2 regions of the Rummeliibacillus sp. SL167 genome follow, and region 2 is predicted to be linked to the other one. Evidence: predicted binding sites of a transcription regulator. Region 2 holds the regulator's gene; the other holds the start of a gene.

Region 1 (9,520 bases), 1.0 Mb from region 2:
GATTTGCCAGAAGAAACATTAACGCGTGTGATTATTTATGATTTGCCATTCCCACCTAATGATCCTTTATTTGATGCAAAGCGGGAATTTGCAGAGGATGCTTTTGATGATGTAGATCTTCCATTCATGCTCTTACGTTTGCAGCAGGGGATGGGACGACTAATTCGAACATCCAATGATTATGGAGATATTCATATCTTATTAAATGAAGAAGAAGTGCATTATAAAGCGCAAATAGAACCAATTTTTGCAGTTTCTGCTGATGAATATCATTGAAGCCTTATGTGTGAATGTTTAGAGATAGTAACCATTAAGAGGTTCACAAAGTAAAAAATCCGCTCTCTCTACTGAGAAAGCGGATTTTTTATTATCGCTAGCGATTACCAAAGTTTATAACCTATAGAACCTAGCGGAGAATTTTGAATAATATCGTAGATTGGGAACGTGTAAGCTATTAAGATTAATGCTACTAAAATGACAATCCAGATTTTGAAGTTTTCTAGGAAAGCTGGAGTCTTTTGTGCATGTGGTGCTACAGTTCCGATTGGGAATTCTTGTTCACCCTTAGGAGCAAACCAGCAAAGTTTTACAAAGATATATAGGAACAAGATAATCCCGATGAATAATAATGTTCCACCAACAGCTTGCGCAACTTGATAAGATGCCCAAGTTTTTGCAATTTCAGCGCCACCATAATCTGAGAATGCTGATCGACGAGGGGCACCCAACAAACCTTCGATGTGCATTGAACTAGACATAATCACCATACCAACAGCCCATACAATCGTTTGAATGATACCAAGACGGTTCAATTGTTTTGTCAAAGTACGTCCTGTAAGGTGAGGAACCAACCAATAAGATGCGCCGAAGAATGTTAACACTACAGCGGTAGCAACCGTTAAATGGAAGTGACCTGTTACCCAAATGGTATTGTGAATTAATTGGTTCATTTGGTGAGATGCATTAACGATACCGCCAGCACCACCAGGAATGAAGATTAACATACCCATGAACGGAGCAAAGAAACGAGCGTCACCCCAAGGTAATTTTTTCAACCAACCGAATACACCTTTACCTCCTAATTCACGTCCGCGCATTTCAAATGTGGCAAACAAGGAGAATGCCGTTAATAGAGATGGAATAACAACCATCATTGTCAAAACAACTTGTAAGAATTTCCAAGAACCGTCAATACCTGGTTCAGTTAATTGGTGATGAAGTCCGACTGGAACTGAGAATATAACAAATAACATAAATGAAAGTCGAGCTAGTGCATCAGAGAATATTTTTCCTCCGATTACTTTTGGAACAACTACATACCAAACCATGTAAGCAGGGAGTAACCAGAAGTAAACAAGTGCATGACCGAATGACCAGAATAGCGTACGAGATAATAGAATATTAACCCGATCAACAAGACCTAGTGACCAAGGAATCAATTGGAATAATACTTCAATAGCAAGCCCTATAGTAGCTACAAACCACATTAAGTTATTGCAAACTACCATAAATGAAAGCAATGGTGATGTTTGATGTGGATTTTCTTTTCGCCATTGTATCCAGCGCAATGATTGACCGAGTCCGTCAATCCAAGATCCAACAACGACAAGAGCTAAACCAACATAGAAAATCCAATGTGCTTGTAATGGAGCATAGAATGTATAAAGAACAGATGCCTCATTTAAGAGAACCATAGCCGCTGCCATTGCGGTACCAATTGTCATGCTCCAAAAACCAATCCAACAAAGCAGCCTTTGTTTTGAAGACAGTGTACCGGATGTACGGCTAACTCCTGCAATGTGAAAGCCCATAATAAAGAATGTTGTTAAAATTAAGCCGAGTAACACACCATGTACGGTTAAAACTTGATAATAGCCAATTCCCCATGGTAGTTCAAAGTGACCTGAACGAACTAATACTTGTAAAAGACCAGCAGTACCACCTAAAAATAAGGCGATAAACGCTACAAAAATATGTGCCATCGCAAGTTTAGCATCTTTAGAATCTACTTTTAATAATTCAGTAGTTTTCTTCGCTATTTTTCTTGAAACAGTTACGTTTTCTTCATTTACATTAGATTGATCAATTACTGTTTGACTCATTCTTTATCCACCACCTTAAGCATAGAATGCATTTGAGCATGACCTGCACCACAATACTCATTACATACGATTAAGTATTCGCCAGCTTTATCCACTGTTGTTGTATATTCTGAAATATAACCAGGTTCTAGCATCATGTTAACGTTAGTTCCTGAAATTTCAAAACCATGGACAACATCTTTAGAAGTAGCAATAAATTTAACTTTTGATCCTACTGGTACTTTCAATTCAGGTGGATTGTAGTAGAAAGCGGAAGCTACTACTACTACTTCATAGTCCCAATCCTTACCGGATACTTTATGTACCCCCGGTTTGTTGAATGGTGCGATTTCATCAACTTTTTCATGATTGATAGTGTTCTTTGCACTTGGTGGGTGACTCCCATTATGAAAGGCCATTATACCGGTAATCAATAAAAATACGATCAGGGATCCAACACCAAATGTTAGCCAATATTTTTCATACTTATGAAGATGCATAGTTTTCCCTTCTTTCCTTCTGTTTAAAAGCGATCAAGAAATAGACCAAAGCATGTAACCCAAAAAGCTATGATCACAATGCCTAATCCTGTGACGAGGTAAAGCGTGCCCTTTAGATTTTCTTCGGGTTCATTTTTGTTACCCATATTGATCCTCTCCTTTATTCTTATAACTTCCTTTCTTAAATTCATGATATATAAAATAAAACGCTTTCGATGTGACAAAAATCACACTTCTTGTGTGAAATGTGAATGAAGTGTGAAAAAGAATTGATAAAATAGTGAAGATACATATACTATTTTATTCCTATAAGTTATTACTGATTTTTCAGTTTATCCCACATGAACAGTTAGTAAGATTCTTTGACTTGAGACTTAAGTAATGAGTTGAAGGAGAAGAGATTGGGATACATTGGGATATTTCCTCGTCACGCGTGTTGATTTGACAAAAATCAGGTTGTCTGTGGCGTAATTTTTGAGAAAACCTGTATTTTTCGGACCATTTATATAGATCTTCGCTGCGGCTTGCTCGTTCCTTTTGTGTAGCACATATTCGATAAAAAAACAATCCAATGTCCTGCGGAAAGAGCGAATAAAGTCTTTGAGAGAGCGAATAAATTGTCTCAAAGGGCGAATAAATACTTTATGGAGAAAATTGGATCATCAACGTGCCTGTTTCCTCGTAAAAGCCTGACCCATCCAACAATACTATTTGGAATGAAGAAACCCTACTTGTGGAAGGGGCTGTGGGAAATAGACTTGCTCCGCTTGTTGGTAAATGTTAAAATTCCAATTAAGGGAAAAATTGAAATAGATGGGCAAATGGTTCCTCATTAAGGTGCAATAGATATAGCATATTTACCAAATATTGATGAGTTCTTCTCGAATTTAATGGGACATATACATCTCAATTTAAAGATTTCTCTAAATATAGGGCAAAGGAGATTATAACTTTCACAACTTGAATCAATAGGAAAATGTCGAAGGGAAAAAGAGATAGCAAAGGATGATTTGATGAAACCAATTGTTGAACTGAAACATTTATCTAAGACAATCAAAGGGAAAGAAATAATTAAAGATTTGAATCTTGAGCTTTTTCCTGGTCAAATAACGGGCTTTTTAGGACCTAATGGAGCTGGAAAAACAACGACTATTCGTTTAATGACTGGGTTGATGAAACCAACAAGTGGAGAAGTTTTAATTGATGGTATTTCGTTGAAAGAAAATTTCGAAGAGGCCATTAGTAAAGTAGGGGTCATTGTTGAAAATCCTGAGATGTATAAATATATGTCAGGATATAAAAACTTACTTCATTTTGCTAGAATGCATAAAAACGTGTCAAAGGAAAGAATAGCGGAAGTCGTTCATCTTGTCGGGCTTGAAAAACGTATAAATGAAAAAGTATCAACGTATTCACTTGGTATGAGACAACGATTAGGACTTGCCCAAGCATTATTACATCACCCTCAATTTTTAATATTAGATGAACCGACAAATGGACTTGATCCAGCTGGTATTCGTGAATTTAGGGAACATCTCCGCACAATTGCTCAAAAAGAACGAGTTTCTATTTTTATATCCAGTCACTTATTGGCGGAAATTGAATTGATCTGTGACCGTATTGCGGTTATTAAAAATGGACAATTAATTGATATTCGTGAAATGACTGTTGAACAGCAATCAACATACTATATTGAAGTGGGACAACCATGTGAGCCATTATTAAAAGAACAAAATTATCTATTTGAAAAATTTTCAAAAGGTTATTTAGTTTCAATCGAACGAGAGGATGTGCCAAAATTGATCACTAATCTTACAACAGCAGGAATTGATCTCTTTGCTGTGCAACCACATCATCAATCATTAGAAGATCAATTCTTAGAATTGACAGGAGGTGGACAAATTGCTCAAACTTCTGCAAAATGAGTGGATGAAATTATGGAACAAAAAAGGAACTTGGGTCATGTTCATCCTGTTGATCTTAGCAGTATTTGCAGTGGCTGGGATTTATAAATGGGTGGATCATTTAGAAACAGAAAATTGGAAAACGGTTGAACAACAGTCTATAAAAGAGCAGCAACAGAGTATCGATGCAGGTGGATTGACAAAAGATGAATTAAAGGATGCAAAAGATTCTATTCAAATATCTAACTATCGTTTAAAGAATAATGAACCTCCTATAGAAACAGATAGTGCAGAAGCGTATTTGGATAATGGTTCATTCTTATTAGCTTTGATTAGTCTTTTTGGGACGATTATTGGGGCAAGCATTGTGTCGAACGAATTTTCTGCTGGAACGATTAAAATGCTTTTAACAAGACCGATTAGTCGAGCAAAAATCTTAACATCCAAACTTTTAACGGTTTTTATTTTTGTTATCCTTATGGCAATCCTTTCATGGGTGTTAAATTTCATCATGGGTATTATTTTGTATGGTTTTGCCTCCGGAACAGATTTAGTTATGGAAGGAAATAAAATTGTAGAATCATCTCCTATCACGCATTCCCTCTATATGTATCTATTAAGTATGGGTGAAATTTTCATGTCAGTTATTTTCGCATTTATGATCGGCAGTATCTTCCGTTCTAGCTCTTTGGCAATTGGACTTACGCTTTTTATCAACTTTATGGGATCAAGCCTTGTTGTGTTTTTAAGTAAATATGAATTTGTAAAATATTTATGGATAGCTAACACAGATTTAACCCAGTTTGAATCAGATTACTCTATCGTAGAGGGACTAACCATGCCATTTTCTCTAACCATATTAGCCATTTATGCTATTATTTTCTTAGTGGCAAGCTTTGTTACCTTTATAAAACGTGATGTAACCGCATAATCATTATTAATGAAAAACAACTTTTAAGAGTATTTGCTTCTAAACTGTATATGAAAAAGTTTTTAAACAGAAAAATAGAAGTCAACATACCAAAAGTATAGTTGACTTCTATTTTTTGTTATAATCACAGATGTGTGTAAGCACACAAGTTTGTCTTGATTGATTTCTAATCAGCACACCTGTTATAGTCATTCTTTTGAGTTATATGTTATTCATCAACGGGATCTATTGTTAACAAAATGGTTAAATCACCTATTCCATCCGCAATCACAGGAAGTTTGAAGGCATGCTTAAAGCCAAAAAGCTTTGTGTGTCCAACCATTACAGTTGGTGGTGTAATATCAAGTTCTAAATTTTGTTCTGCTACATATGTACAAAGATTTCCTGCGATCATATTCCCGAATTCACCTGTAAAAGATTCTAACATTGCACCATCAAGTTGCATTCCATACATTGCTTCACCTATTGCACTAAATGTCGTTGGAGTTGAATCAATGATAATACGTCCCTTCATATCTCCAACCATCCCGATTAAAACACCAATTTCTGTCTGTTCATAAGGGTCTGAAGTAATGGATGGAGATGAAACATGAACTTCTTTAGGTAAAACAGCTTTGAGCGAAAGTATAGTACCATTCAAAATAGCTTGTATTTGCGTCGATGTGCTCATTTTTATCTCCTTTAAGTGTGACCTTTATATTATAATATCACGCTTGAATAAAATTGAATAGCGAACCTTGACGAACTTTTGATTTTTTATTATGATAAAACCAACCAATGAGAATGATTTTCATATTCAATAAATAATTTTAAATAAGAATCATTATAAAAAGGAGCGGTAATGATGGTATATGCATTTATAGGTGCAACATTATTGATTTATGGAGCAATAGGAAAATATGTTTTAAATCAAATAACCGCACATATAAAATAATTTCTTAAATCCTTCTATGTAAAAATGGGAGGGTTTTTTTTGTTTGGGCATGGTAAAATAAGTTTATCACTTATTAAAAGGGGTAAATGATTGTTATGACAGAATTCGAACCGCAATTACAGAAACTTTTAAAGCAGACTGCAGTTCAATATTTAATTTATCAACATAATGAAGATGAAGAACGACTACAAAAAACAAAATTATTTGCTGAAAAGCTTCTAAATAAGGAATATATGATTGCATTTGCTGGCCATTTTTCTGCAGGTAAATCCAGTATGATCAATGCATTAACTGGAGAAGAACTTTTACCTTCAAGTCCAATTCCAACAAGTGCAAATGTTGTGAAAGTACATAAATCTGACAAAGATTATGCAATTGCTTATTTAACAGATCAGGCGCCTGTTTTGTTTGATGAAAACTATGATATCCGTACAGTGAAAGAATTTGCGAAAAATGGTGCGCTTGTTTCACAAATAGAAATCGGTCATCAAGATTCGGTTCTACCAGAAGGAATTACGATAATGGATACACCGGGCGTCGATTCTACGGATGATGCACATCGACTATCAACTGAATCCGCATTACATTTAGCAGATATTGTTTTTTATGTCATGGACTATAACCATGTTCAATCAGAACTGAACTTTCAATTCACAAAAAATTTGATGAAGTATAATCCGAATGTCTATTTGATCGTGAACCAAATTGATAAACATAAAGAAAATGAATTATCATTCAACGATTTTTCTAATTCCGTTTACACCTCTTTTGCCAACTGGGGTGTAAATCCAAAAGGGATCTTCTTTACGTCGTTACGTGATCCAGCCAATAGTCATAATGATTTCGAACAAGTAAAAGAAATCGTGATGAATAGTATGGATGGCTGGCAGGAACGTTTGCTTCAAGTAGCAGAAAAGACATTACAACAGTTAAATATGGAACATGACCAATATTTGACGACGAATAAACAAGAGCTGTTGGTGAATAATGAAGACAAATTGTCAAGTGAAGAATGGGAAAACCGTCAAGCCATCACCGAAGATTATGCCACTGTTTTGCATCAACTAAAGCTCTATTCGTCTTCCAATTGGCAGCACAGCTTTGATGATCATCGGGATGAGCTTTTAGAAAATGCAGGCGCAGCTATTATGCCGTTTGAGCTACGGGAAAAACTCACACTCTATTTAGAAAGTATCCAACCTAATTTTAAAGTGGGAACCTTTTTTTCAGGGAAGAAAACACAAGCGGAACAATTGGCACGTAAAGAGAGCCTTTATGAATTATATAGTTCGATCACAACATCTCAAATTTCCGGTCATTTGAGAGCGCTTATGAAGCAATCCTTGAAAGAGGTTAATGCACTGACAGATGAAATGGCTCATGAGATTGATGAAATGACTTTAAAACCACCAATGCGTGTTATTGAAGAACAAGTCAAATTAGACTCTGGCATTACAGGGGATGCATTGTTGAATTTTGCCAATCGTGTAGCAGATGCGACGAAAAGATGGTACAAACAAAGTACGGATGATTGGAAATTTGAAAAAGCTTCATATATTAAAGAATTATCAATTACCATTACCGAACCGCTTAAGAAAAAATGCGCATCATTAAAAGAAAAAGCTGAAGTTATTACAGCTGCTGAAGCTATTGAACAACAACAAAAGTATTTTGAAATTCAAAAATCTGTATCAATCGAAACTGTTAACCCAGAAGCAGATCAATTCGTTTCTACTTGGTCGAAAGAACATGCTGAAGCCTTTGACAAGATACGTAAATTTGATCCTTCTATGCTGGCAAAGGAAAAAGAATCAGAGATTGAAGGCGTAGAAGATGAACAAATTGACAAGGGAGTATCCATTCATACAACAACGGCTCTTCAAAATGCAATAACAACAGCTAATGAAGTTGCATCCATCCAAGGCTTCTCAGAAGTCGCAAACTTTTTGAAAAATAAAGTGCAACGTTTAGAGAAAAAGGATTTCACGATTGCTTTATTTGGCGCATTTAGTGCTGGCAAATCTTCTTTTTCAAATGCTTTGATGGGACAAAAAGTATTACCAGTTTCGCCTAATCCAACAACAGCTGCTATTAATAAAATACGTCCAGTTTCATCGGAACATCCACATGAAACAGCAGATGTCCATTTAAAAACAGTACAGCAATTACAAGAAGATATCATTGCAAGCTTTGGCGCGATCGGCCTTCGAGTTTCATCTTTAGAAGATGCTTATCATAAAACAGAGGAAGCACTGGCAAAAAAACTAGAGAATGAAAGACTGCATGTCCATAAATCTTTTATCCGTGCTTTTAAAGAAGGATATCCAATCTTTAAAGAGCAGTTAGGGAACACAATACGTACAAACCGTGTGGAATTTGAAAAATTTGTAGCACAGGAAAATCGAAGTTGTTTCGTCGATACCATTGATTTTTATTTTGATTGTGAATTGACACGTATGGGTGTTACGTTAGTGGATACCCCAGGAGCAGATTCGATTAATGCTCGCCATACTGGAGTAGCCTTTGAATATATCCGAAATGCCGATGCTATTTTATTTATAACTTACTATAACCATGCATTTGCAAAAGCAGACCGTGAATTTTTAATCCAGTTAGGGCGTGTCAAAGATGCCTTTGAACTCGATAAAATGTTCTTTGTTGTCAATGCCATTGACCTTGCCTCCAATAATGAGGAAGCAGAAGATGTGAAAACATATGTAAAACAGGAATTACAACGTTTTGGTATTCGTAAACCAAGATTATTCGGCGTTTCAAGCATACTGGCATTGCAAGAAAAAGTTGAAGAAAAAGCGTTAGATTCAGGTATGTCAATGTTTGAAGAGAATTTCCATCACTTTTTATCTGAAGAACTGACAGCACTTGCCGTACAGGCTTTAGTGGAAGAAACAGAAAAAGCACAAGAACGCTTACGGATGCTGATCCAACATACAGAAGAAAATTTAAAGGATAAAGAAAAACGGCTTGCTGAATTAGCAAAATTAGAGCAATATATCCATACTCATTTTATGTACTCTGCGGCACAAACGATCGAAAAAGATGCATGGCAAGAATTGAGTGAACTAGTGTACTATGTTTTACAACGAGTTTACTATCGTTATCCAGATTTCTTTAAAGAGGGCTATAATCCAACGACGTTTGCTTCGAAATCA
Region 2 (9,520 bases):
TGTGTGAGGAGCTAATGAAATGATTTGGTTAGGGATAGATACAGCAAATTCTCCTTTGGCAATTGCCATTATAAAGGATAGGAGGATACTTACAACTGAAGTAACAAATATTAAAGTCAATCATTCTGCAGGTGTGATGCCAGCCATCGAACATATTTTTAAAAAGGTGGATATATCTCCTAAAGAAATCGATGCTATTGCAATAAGTCAAGGACCTGGATCTTATACAGGTGTACGCATAGGGGTGACGATTGCCAAGACATTATCTTGGACGTTACAAAAGCCATTAGTAGGTGTCTCAAGTTTACAAGTGCTAGCCGCAAATGCTGGACTATACCAAGGTATTGTTTGCTCTTTAATCGATGCTAGACGTCAAAATGTATATGCTGGAGCATATGACACCTCTAATGGACTCGTTCCTATTATTGAAGATGGTCATTACAGTATGGCGGGATTGCTAGCAAAGTTGAAAGAATTAGGACGACCAGTGTTATTTGTTGGACATGATGTAGATAGTTTTTGGGGATTGATCCAACAAGAACTAGGAAAGAATGCGTTGAGAACACCGTATACTCTTGACCTTCCAAATGCCGCTCAGCTTATTTATCTTGCAGAACAACAAGAGCTACCACCTTTAGATGCTACGCATACTTTTGTTCCAAAATATTGTCGATTAGCAGAAGCTGAAGCAAATTGGTTAAGAGAACAGAAAGGTAAAAAATAGGTGAACTGATGATTACGTATCGACAAATGACTATTGCTGATGTAGAGGCAGTACATAGTATTGAGGAAGCTGTCTTTGCAACACCTTGGACGCTGGATGCTTTTTATCATGAAATGACAACTAATACACAAGCTACGTATATTGTTGCTGTGGACGGAACAGATGCAATTATTGGTTTTTGTGGTATGTGGATTGTGTTAGATGAAAGTCAAATTACGAATGTTGCTGTACTTCCTGCTGGTAGGGGAAAAGGTATTGGTGAAAGTTTGATGCGTGAAGCGATTCATATAGCAAAAGAACGAGGCGTTGTCGTGATGAGCCTAGAAGTTCGTATAACCAATAGTATTGCACAGAATTTATATCGAAAACTAGGGTTTCAAGAAGGCGGCATTCGTAAGAACTATTATACTGATAACCAAGAGGACGCTCTTGTCATGTGGGTGAATTTATAATGGAAAAAGATCTATATATATTAGGCATTGAAAGTAGTTGTGATGAGACAGCTGCTTCCATTGTAAAAAATGGACATGAGATCGTATCCAATGTGGTTGCATCTCAAATAGAAAGTCATAAACGTTTTGGGGGAGTTGTGCCAGAAATTGCTTCCCGCCATCACGTTGAACAAATAACAATCGTTATTGAAGAAGCATTACAACAAGCAAATATGAAACCAGAAGATTTAGATGCTGTTTGTGTTACAGAAGGTCCAGGACTTGTTGGTGCATTATTAATCGGAGTTAACGCCGCGAAGGCTTTTGCTTTTGCGAACGATCTACCATTAGTCGGTGTACATCATATCGCAGGTCATATTTATGCAAATGCACTAATTCAACCAATGGAATTTCCATTATTGGCTCTAGTTGTATCTGGTGGACACACAGAACTAGTTTTAATGGAGGCTGACGGTCATTTTAAGTTAATCGGAGAGACACGAGATGATGCAGCTGGTGAAGCTTATGATAAAGTTGCACGTGTGTTGAATATTCCGTATCCGGGTGGCCCTAAAATTGACCAATTGGCGCAAGAAAGCGATGCTGCGGTCGATTTCCCACGTGTTTGGTTGGAACATGATTCATATGATTTTAGTTTTAGCGGATTAAAATCAGCCGTTATTAACTATAAACATAATGCTGATCAACGCGGTGAAAAGATTAATCCAATGCATGTGGCCAAGGGATTTCAAGATAGCGTTGTAGAAGTATTGACAGCCAAGACATTGCGAGCTGCACGTGAATTTAAAGTTAAGCAGGTTATTGCCGCAGGTGGTGTTTCTGCCAATAGAGGTTTGCGTACATCATTAGAAAAAACCTTTAAAAAAGAAGGCATTCCTTTTTATGTACCACCATTAAAATTATGTACAGATAATGCGGCGATGATTGCAGCCGCAGGTTCATCCATGTTTAAAGCAGGCAAGCGTAGTGATATGGCATTAAATGGTCGTCCCGGAAAGGAACTAATTTCTTGGAACGATTAGATGATATACGGAAGGGGCTATCGTATTTTAGTCGATAGCCTCTTTTTTTACGTAATAATAAGAAAATTCGAAAATAATCCACATTTTGTGGATAAGCTGTGAATAAAATGTGTACTTACTATATATAGTAGTAAGTTTTACACAGTTTTATGTGCGTAACTCTGGTTAATTCTGTGGATAATGTGGAAAAGTCCTTTAATCCATTGAAATACAAAGATATAAAATGTGTATAAACCTGTGGAGAAAAAAGGGGAAATATTAATTATTGACCAATATATAGACAAGAAATTTTGTTATTCGACAAATTATCCTATATAAGCAGTAAACATACATGAGCGATTGCTCCCAATCTGTACATGAAAAGTCTCTCACTCAGAAAAAAGCATGAAGATAAGTGGGGGAGTAACTGCCTGTAAAAGTATGATCGGACAAACTTTAACTAGTACCTAGTGGAGGATTTTTTCCTCTTTCATTAGGTGCAATTTGAAATGGCAAAGACAATGACAAAGTTAAAGGACTGCTCAATAGTGTTTTTAACACTTTTAAGCAGTCCTATTTTAACAGGCGTGTTGATTAGGAAAAAAATAGGTGATAAATTGGACAAAATTCTAAAAAAACATGTATTTTTAGCTCCATTTATGTAGATTGTAGCGAAGGCTTGCTCGACTCCCACGGGAAAAGCGAACAGTTGAGACCCCGCAGCGAAGCGATTGAAGGAACGGAATCTAAGAACGCCACGTCCTGTGGCAACGATTCCGTGACCAACATCCTGTTGCCCCCAGCGTTCGCCCGTAGGAAAGCGAGCAAGCCGTAGCGGAAACCAGTGAATACCCTTATATTTTGTGGAGAAAATTGGATAATCAACACGCTTGCTATTTTAAGAAACATTATTCAAATTCCTCAAGTTGTTCATTTAATTCTAGCCATTCTAATTCGACTTCTTCATGCTGTTCTTTTAACGTATCTAATTCTGTTTGGAGAACCATTACCCTTTCGTGGTCTTGGAAAATCTTCGGATCACATAACTGTTCTTCTATTTTTTTTATTTGGCAGTCAAACTCATTTAATGAGTCTTCAATTTCTTCAATACGTCGGCGTAATTTCCGTTCTTTTTTCTTAGCCTCTTTATCAATTTGTGTATTCTTTTGTTTTTTCACGATAGCTTCTTGAACAGGAGATAACGTGGCCAACTTCTCAGCTTCGATTTCCTCTAGCTCTTTTTTCTTTTCGATATAGTAATCATAATTACCAAGATATTCGGTCGTGCCGATATTTGATAATTCAATGACCTTCGTAGCAATACGATTGATAAAATAACGGTCATGTGATACAAAAAGTAATGTGCCAGGATAGTGAATGAGAGCATTTTCTAAAACTTCTTTGCTATCCAAGTCTAAATGGTTGGTCGGTTCATCAAGGATGAGCAGATTCGATTTTTGAAGCATCAATTTGGCTAATGATAGGCGGGCTTTTTCGCCACCAGATAAATCGTGTACAATTTTACTGACATCTTCGCCTGAGAATAGAAAACGACCAAGGACTGTGCGAATATCTTTTTCACTCATTAATGGCCATTCATCCCAAAGTTCTTTTAAAACCGTTTTATTACTGGTTAACTTGGTGAGCTCTTGGTCGTAATAACCAATTTGTACATTTGTTCCATAGTGTATATTGCCAGCAAATGCTTGTTTATCCTTGATGAGTGTTTTAAGTAATGTAGATTTGCCAACTCCATTTGGTCCAACAAGAGCAATACGATCCTGACGATAGACACGCATTTGAATATTCTTCGATATGATTTTATCTTCATAACCAATGGATAAATGATCAATGGAGAGGACATCATTGCCGCTTTGACGTTCAATACCAAAAGTGAAAGTAGCTGATTTCTCATCGCCTTCAGGTGCATCCATCCACTCTGTTTTCTCAAGGACTTTACGACGACTCTGCGCCATTTTGGTTGTAGATGCACGAGCAATATTTTTTTGAATAAAAGACTCTAATTTTGCTTTTTCATCTTGTTGTTTTTCATAGATCTTACGGTCACGTTCATAGTTCTTTGCCTTTTGATTTAAGTAATCACTGTAGTTCCCTGTAAATTTTGTGATATGATGACGAGAAACTTCATAAACAATCGACACTACTTGATCCAAAAAATAACGGTCATGTGATACGATAAGTATAGCTCCATCATAATTTTTTAAAAAGTTTTCTAACCAACTAAGCGTTTCAATATCTAAATGGTTAGTAGGTTCGTCAAGAATTAATAATTCAGGTTTACTTAATAGTAATTTAGCAAGCGCTAGGCGGGTTCTTTGACCACCTGATAGAGACGAAATTTTTTGATCATAGCTCTCAGGATAAAATTGCATGCCATGTAGTATAGATCTTGTATCGGCTTCGTACTGATAACCGCCTTGTTCTTTAAAATTATGTTGAAGTTGGTCGTATTCGGCTGTTATTTTTTGATAAGCTTCTGTATTTTCATATATTGCAGGATCAGCCATTTTTTGTTCTAATTCTCGGAGCTGTTGTTCTTGTTTTTTCAATGGCTCGAAAATTGTCATCATTTCTTCCCAAATAGTAAGGGGAGATTCTAGTCCTGTATGTTGATCTAAGTAACCTAGACGAATGTCTTTGGGCATAATAATATCACCGGAATCATACGAAAGTTGTCCGGCGATTATTTTTAATAGTGTTGATTTGCCAGCACCATTGCGACCAACAAGTGCAACACGATCTCGGTGTTGAACTTCAAGTTTAACGCCACTTAAAATTTCATCGGCAATATATGATTTATATAATTGATTGACCTGTAAAACAATCATATTAGACACCTCAGTTCAATCCTAGTTTATAGGAATATACATATGTGTGCAATGGGAATAGCTTTACAGATAACCAATCGTCATGTACTATTGAAAGGATTTCGAATTGATTGTAGGAGGAAATATTGTGAAAGCTACTAACAAAATTCCACAAGCTACTACAAAAAGACTTCCTCTTTACTATCGCTTCATCGTAAACTTTGCTGAGGCAGGACAAGAAAGAATATCTTCTAAAGAACTAAGTGAAGCTATGAAAATCGATTCAGCAACTATTCGACGTGATTTTTCATATTTTGGTGCTCTCGGTAAAAAAGGATATGGTTATGATGTTCAATATTTACTAAATGTTTTTAGACATATATTAGACCAAGATGAACAAATGAATGTAGCGATAATAGGAGTAGGGAACCTCGGTAGTGCTTTACTAAAATATAATTTTCAAAAGAGCCATAATATGAAGATTGTTGTGGCATTTGATACAAGCGGGACTATAGAAGGTAAATATATTAATGATATACCGATTTATCCGCCAGATCTATTAGAGGAGAAATTTGCGGAATATAATGCAGAGCTACCAATCTTGACTGTGCCTGCACGCTCAGCGCAATTCATGACAGATCGACTTGCAGCTATGGGCGTAAAAGGTATATTAAATTTTACACCTGTCAGATTAAATGTACCGGATCATGTCCGGGTCCATACCATTGACCTAACCATCGAATTGCAAACTTTAAGTTATTTCATGCGTAATGATAAAGAATGACGTAAAATATTCACAAATAAGCTTTTAATCGAAATAGCCAAAAATATTTTTATGCGTTAAAATAAAAACATATTATGAGGAGGTGTCTGCAATGGGAATTGGTGCTGGGAGCGCTATTATTATTGGAATAGTTGCCCTACTAATTTTCGGACCGAAGAAACTACCAGAACTAGGAAAAGCAATGGGTTCTACTCTCCGCGAATTTAAAAATGCTACAAAAGGTTTAGCAGATGACGATGATACACCGAAAAAGGTATCTGAATCTACAAAATCTGAAGATAAATAAGTTAGGATGTTAGTTACATGAATAATACTGAACTAACTGTTGTCGAACATATAGAAGAGTTAAGAAAGCGGCTATATATTGTTGCCGTTTTCTTTATAATTGCTGTTATTGGTAGTTTCTTTTTGGCAGAACCATTAATTCATTTCTTACAATTTAGCAATGAAGCCAAAACACTACAACTCCATGCCTTCAAAATAACAGATCCAGTGAAAATCTATTTTCAAGTGATATTTATACTAGCAACGATTATGACTTCACCTGTTATTCTTTATCAATTGTGGGCTTTTATCAGTCCAGGATTATATGTGAGGGAACGAAGAGCGACATTAAGATATATTCCATACATTGTACTGTTATTTATCGGAGGTATATTATTTTCATACGAGATTCTGTTTCCATATATCATTAATTTTATGGCAAAGATGTCTACTCAATTAGATGTACAGCAAACAATAGGCATTAATGAGTATTTCCAATTTTTAATACAGATTACTTTACCTTTTGGGATTGTATTTGAATTACCTATGGTTGTATTGTTTTTAACACGATTAGGCATTATAACACCACAAATGTTAAAAAAAGTACGTAAATATGCATACTTTATCTTATTGGTCGTAGCGGATCTGATTACACCAACAGATGTAGTGTCATTATTTATTGTAGCGATCCCTCTATGTATTTTGTATGAGATTAGCATCATTATTTCTCGTATTGGATATCGAAAATATTTAAAAGCTGAACAACAACGTCAAATGGAACTTGTCGTAAGTTCCGTAGAAGAAAATCCTTCTATCAAATGAGATAGAAGGACTTTTTTATTTTGTGAAGAATATAATATTATCTGCTCTCTTCCATCATTGAAGTTGTTGCAGCTGCTTTAAAAATTCTTCAATCGGTTTTTGGTAGAATTGAACAACTGTGACAAATCCATTTAACATCATATGAGCGATGATCGATGTGATGATTCGTTTTGTTTTATAGTAGAGAAATGCGAATATAAAACCTGAGATCGCATATATTATGATGTGCGAAAAGTCTAGATGAATAAGCGCAAAAACGATCGAACTAACTAAAGCCGCAACCCAAAAATTAGTAGTTTGTACAAGTGAACCGAATATCACACGTCGAAACACAAATTCTTCCAAAATCGGTCCGAAAAATGCAATAGCAATGACCGCTATTGGCGCAACATTCGCTATTGATAGGAGGTCAGCTGTATTTTCGGAGCCTTGTTTAATACCTAAGGCATTTTCAATCATGGCACCAATTGATTGACCAACAAATACCATAAAGAAACCAATGATTCCCCACAAAATGGATACAGGAATAGAAGATTTGCTGCCCTTATAAATTTTCCAAAAGTTTGGATCACGGGAGACCAATATAAGCGAAAGAATAAGCGCAATGCCCATGCTGATGAAAATATACCATCCTTGAGATGTTAAAATAAGCTCATTTTTGCTCAACTCTGGATGTTGCTCTTGGATAAAGCGGAATAACGGACGCAACAATAGAAAAGAAGACAGTTGCATCACAATGTAAATCAATAAAATATACAATGCTGTTTTTTTGGATTTCAAAATCAGAACCCTCTCTAATACTTAATTTTCTTCATTGTAAATTATAAAAGAATAAAAACAAAATTTTTTATGCTTCTTACTTGCAAAAAGAAATAGAATTCATTAATATAATAATTGTGTTAGCACTCAATAAGAAAGAGTGCTAATAAAATAAAACTATACTCATTCATAATTCTAGGAGGTTGTTTCAATTGTTAAAACCATTAGGTGATCGTATCATTATCGAAGTTGTCGAAGCTGAAGAAAAAACTGCATCCGGTATCGTATTACCAGACTCTGCAAAAGAGAAACCTCAAGAAGGTAAAGTTGTTGCAGTTGGTACTGGGTTCTTGACTGATGGTGGAAATGTAGTTCCACTTAATGTAAAAGAAGGAGACAACATCATCTTCTCTAAATACGCAGGCACAGAAGTGAAATATGAAGGAAAAGACTTCTTGATCCTTCGCGAATCAGACGTTTTAGCAATCGTTGAATAATAAATCAAAAGCTTACATGAAAAGTTTATGAAAAGATAGAAAAATATTAGGAGGTTTTTTAAAATGGCAAAAGATATTCGTTTTAGTGAAGACGCTCGTAGCGCTATGTTAAAAGGTGTAGACAAACTAGCTAACGCAGTAAAAGTAACATTAGGACCTAAAGGACGCAACGTCGTTCTTGAAAAGAAATTCGGTTCTCCATTAATCACAAACGATGGTGTAACAATCGCTAAAGAAATCGAACTAGAAGATCCATACGAAAACATGGGTGCAAAACTTGTTTCAGAAGTTGCATCTAAAACAAACGAAATTGCTGGTGACGGTACTACTACTGCAACAGTTTTAGCTCAAGCAATGATTCGTGAAGGCTTGAAAAACGTTACAGCTGGTGCTAATCCTGTTGGTATTCGTAAAGGTATTGACAAAGCAGTTGGTGTAGCGATCAATGAATTAAAATCAATCTCAAAACCAGTAGAAAACAAAGAATCAATCGCACAAGTAGCAGCTATTTCTTCAGCTGATGAAGAAGTCGGCGAATTAATCGCAGAAGCTATGGAACGTGTTGGTAACGATGGCGTTATCACAATTGAAGAGTCTAAAGGATTCAACACAGAATTAGATGTAGTAGAAGGTATGCAATTTGACCGTGGCTACCTATCTCATTATATGGTAACTGATACAGATAAAATGGAAGCTGTTTTAGACAATCCATACATCTTAATCACAGATAAAAAAATCTCTAACATTCAAGAAATCCTTCCAGTACTTGAACAAGTTGTTCAACAAAGCAAACCATTATTAATCATTGCTGAAGATGTAGAAGGCGAAGCATTAACAACATTAATCTTAAACAAACTTCGTGGTACATTTAATGTTGTAGCTGTTAAAGCTCCAGGTTTTGGTGACCGTCGTAAAGCAATGCTAGAAGATATCGCCATTTTAACTGGTGGTAAACTGATCACTGAAGAAATTGGGTTAGATTTAAAACAAGCAAATATCGATATGCTTGGTCATGCAGGTAAAGTCGTTGTAACAAAAGATCATACAACAGTTGTTGAAGGTTCAGGCAGAAAAGATGATATCGATGCTCGTGTTGCTCAAATCCGTGCTCAATACGAAGAATCTACTTCTGAATTCGATAAAGAAAAATTACAAGAACGTCTTGCTAAGCTTGCAGGCGGCGTAGCTGTTATCAAAGTTGGTGCTGCAACTGAAACAGAATTAAAAGAACGCAAACTACGTATTGAAGATGCTCTTAACTCTACTCGTGCAGCAGTAGAAGAAGGTATTGTTGCTGGTGGTGGTACTGCACTAGTAAGTGTATACAACAAAGTATCAGAAGTTGGCGAAGCTGAAACTGGCGATGTCAAAACGGGTGTGAAAATCGTA

What was found. Region 2 encodes Rex, which represses fermentation and respiration genes when NADH is low (regulators of the CRP and FNR family bind a similar motif). Its sites were predicted from a motif close to TTGTGAAATATTTCACAA; they were not measured.
Region 1: the regulator Rex is predicted to act here: its motif matches at 2,797-2,814, upstream of FEZ13_RS06770 (cytochrome c oxidase subunit 2A).

Annotation. Positions count from the first base shown of each region.
Region 1 covers NZ_VCBM01000001.1:1,505,727-1,515,246, reverse strand. The annotation lists gene FEZ13_RS06785 (ATP-dependent DNA helicase) at 1-276, shown strand, start outside; gene FEZ13_RS06780 (b(o/a)3-type cytochrome-c oxidase subunit 1) at 381-1,982, opposite strand; gene FEZ13_RS06775 (cytochrome c oxidase subunit II) at 2,099-2,581, opposite strand; gene FEZ13_RS06770 (cytochrome c oxidase subunit 2A) at 2,605-2,727, opposite strand; gene FEZ13_RS06765 (ABC transporter ATP-binding protein) at 3,592-4,506, shown strand; gene FEZ13_RS06760 (ABC transporter permease) at 4,484-5,416, shown strand; gene FEZ13_RS06755 (chemotaxis protein CheX) at 5,625-6,086, opposite strand; gene FEZ13_RS06750 (dynamin family protein) at 6,446-9,520, shown strand, end outside.
Region 2 covers NZ_VCBM01000001.1:2,541,191-2,550,710, reverse strand. The annotation lists gene tsaE (tRNA (adenosine(37)-N6)-threonylcarbamoyltransferase complex ATPase subunit type 1 TsaE) at 1-23, shown strand, start outside; gene tsaB (tRNA (adenosine(37)-N6)-threonylcarbamoyltransferase complex dimerization subunit type 1 TsaB) at 20-724, shown strand; gene rimI (ribosomal protein S18-alanine N-acetyltransferase) at 733-1,176, shown strand; gene tsaD (tRNA (adenosine(37)-N6)-threonylcarbamoyltransferase complex transferase subunit TsaD) at 1,176-2,198, shown strand; gene FEZ13_RS11450 (ABC-F family ATP-binding cassette domain-containing protein) at 3,086-5,026, opposite strand; gene FEZ13_RS11445 (redox-sensing transcriptional repressor Rex) at 5,154-5,789, shown strand; gene FEZ13_RS11440 (twin-arginine translocase TatA/TatE family subunit) at 5,881-6,075, shown strand; gene tatC (twin-arginine translocase subunit TatC) at 6,093-6,875, shown strand; gene FEZ13_RS11430 (CPBP family intramembrane glutamic endopeptidase) at 6,930-7,655, opposite strand; gene groES (co-chaperone GroES) at 7,847-8,131, shown strand; gene groL (chaperonin GroEL) at 8,195-9,520, shown strand, end outside.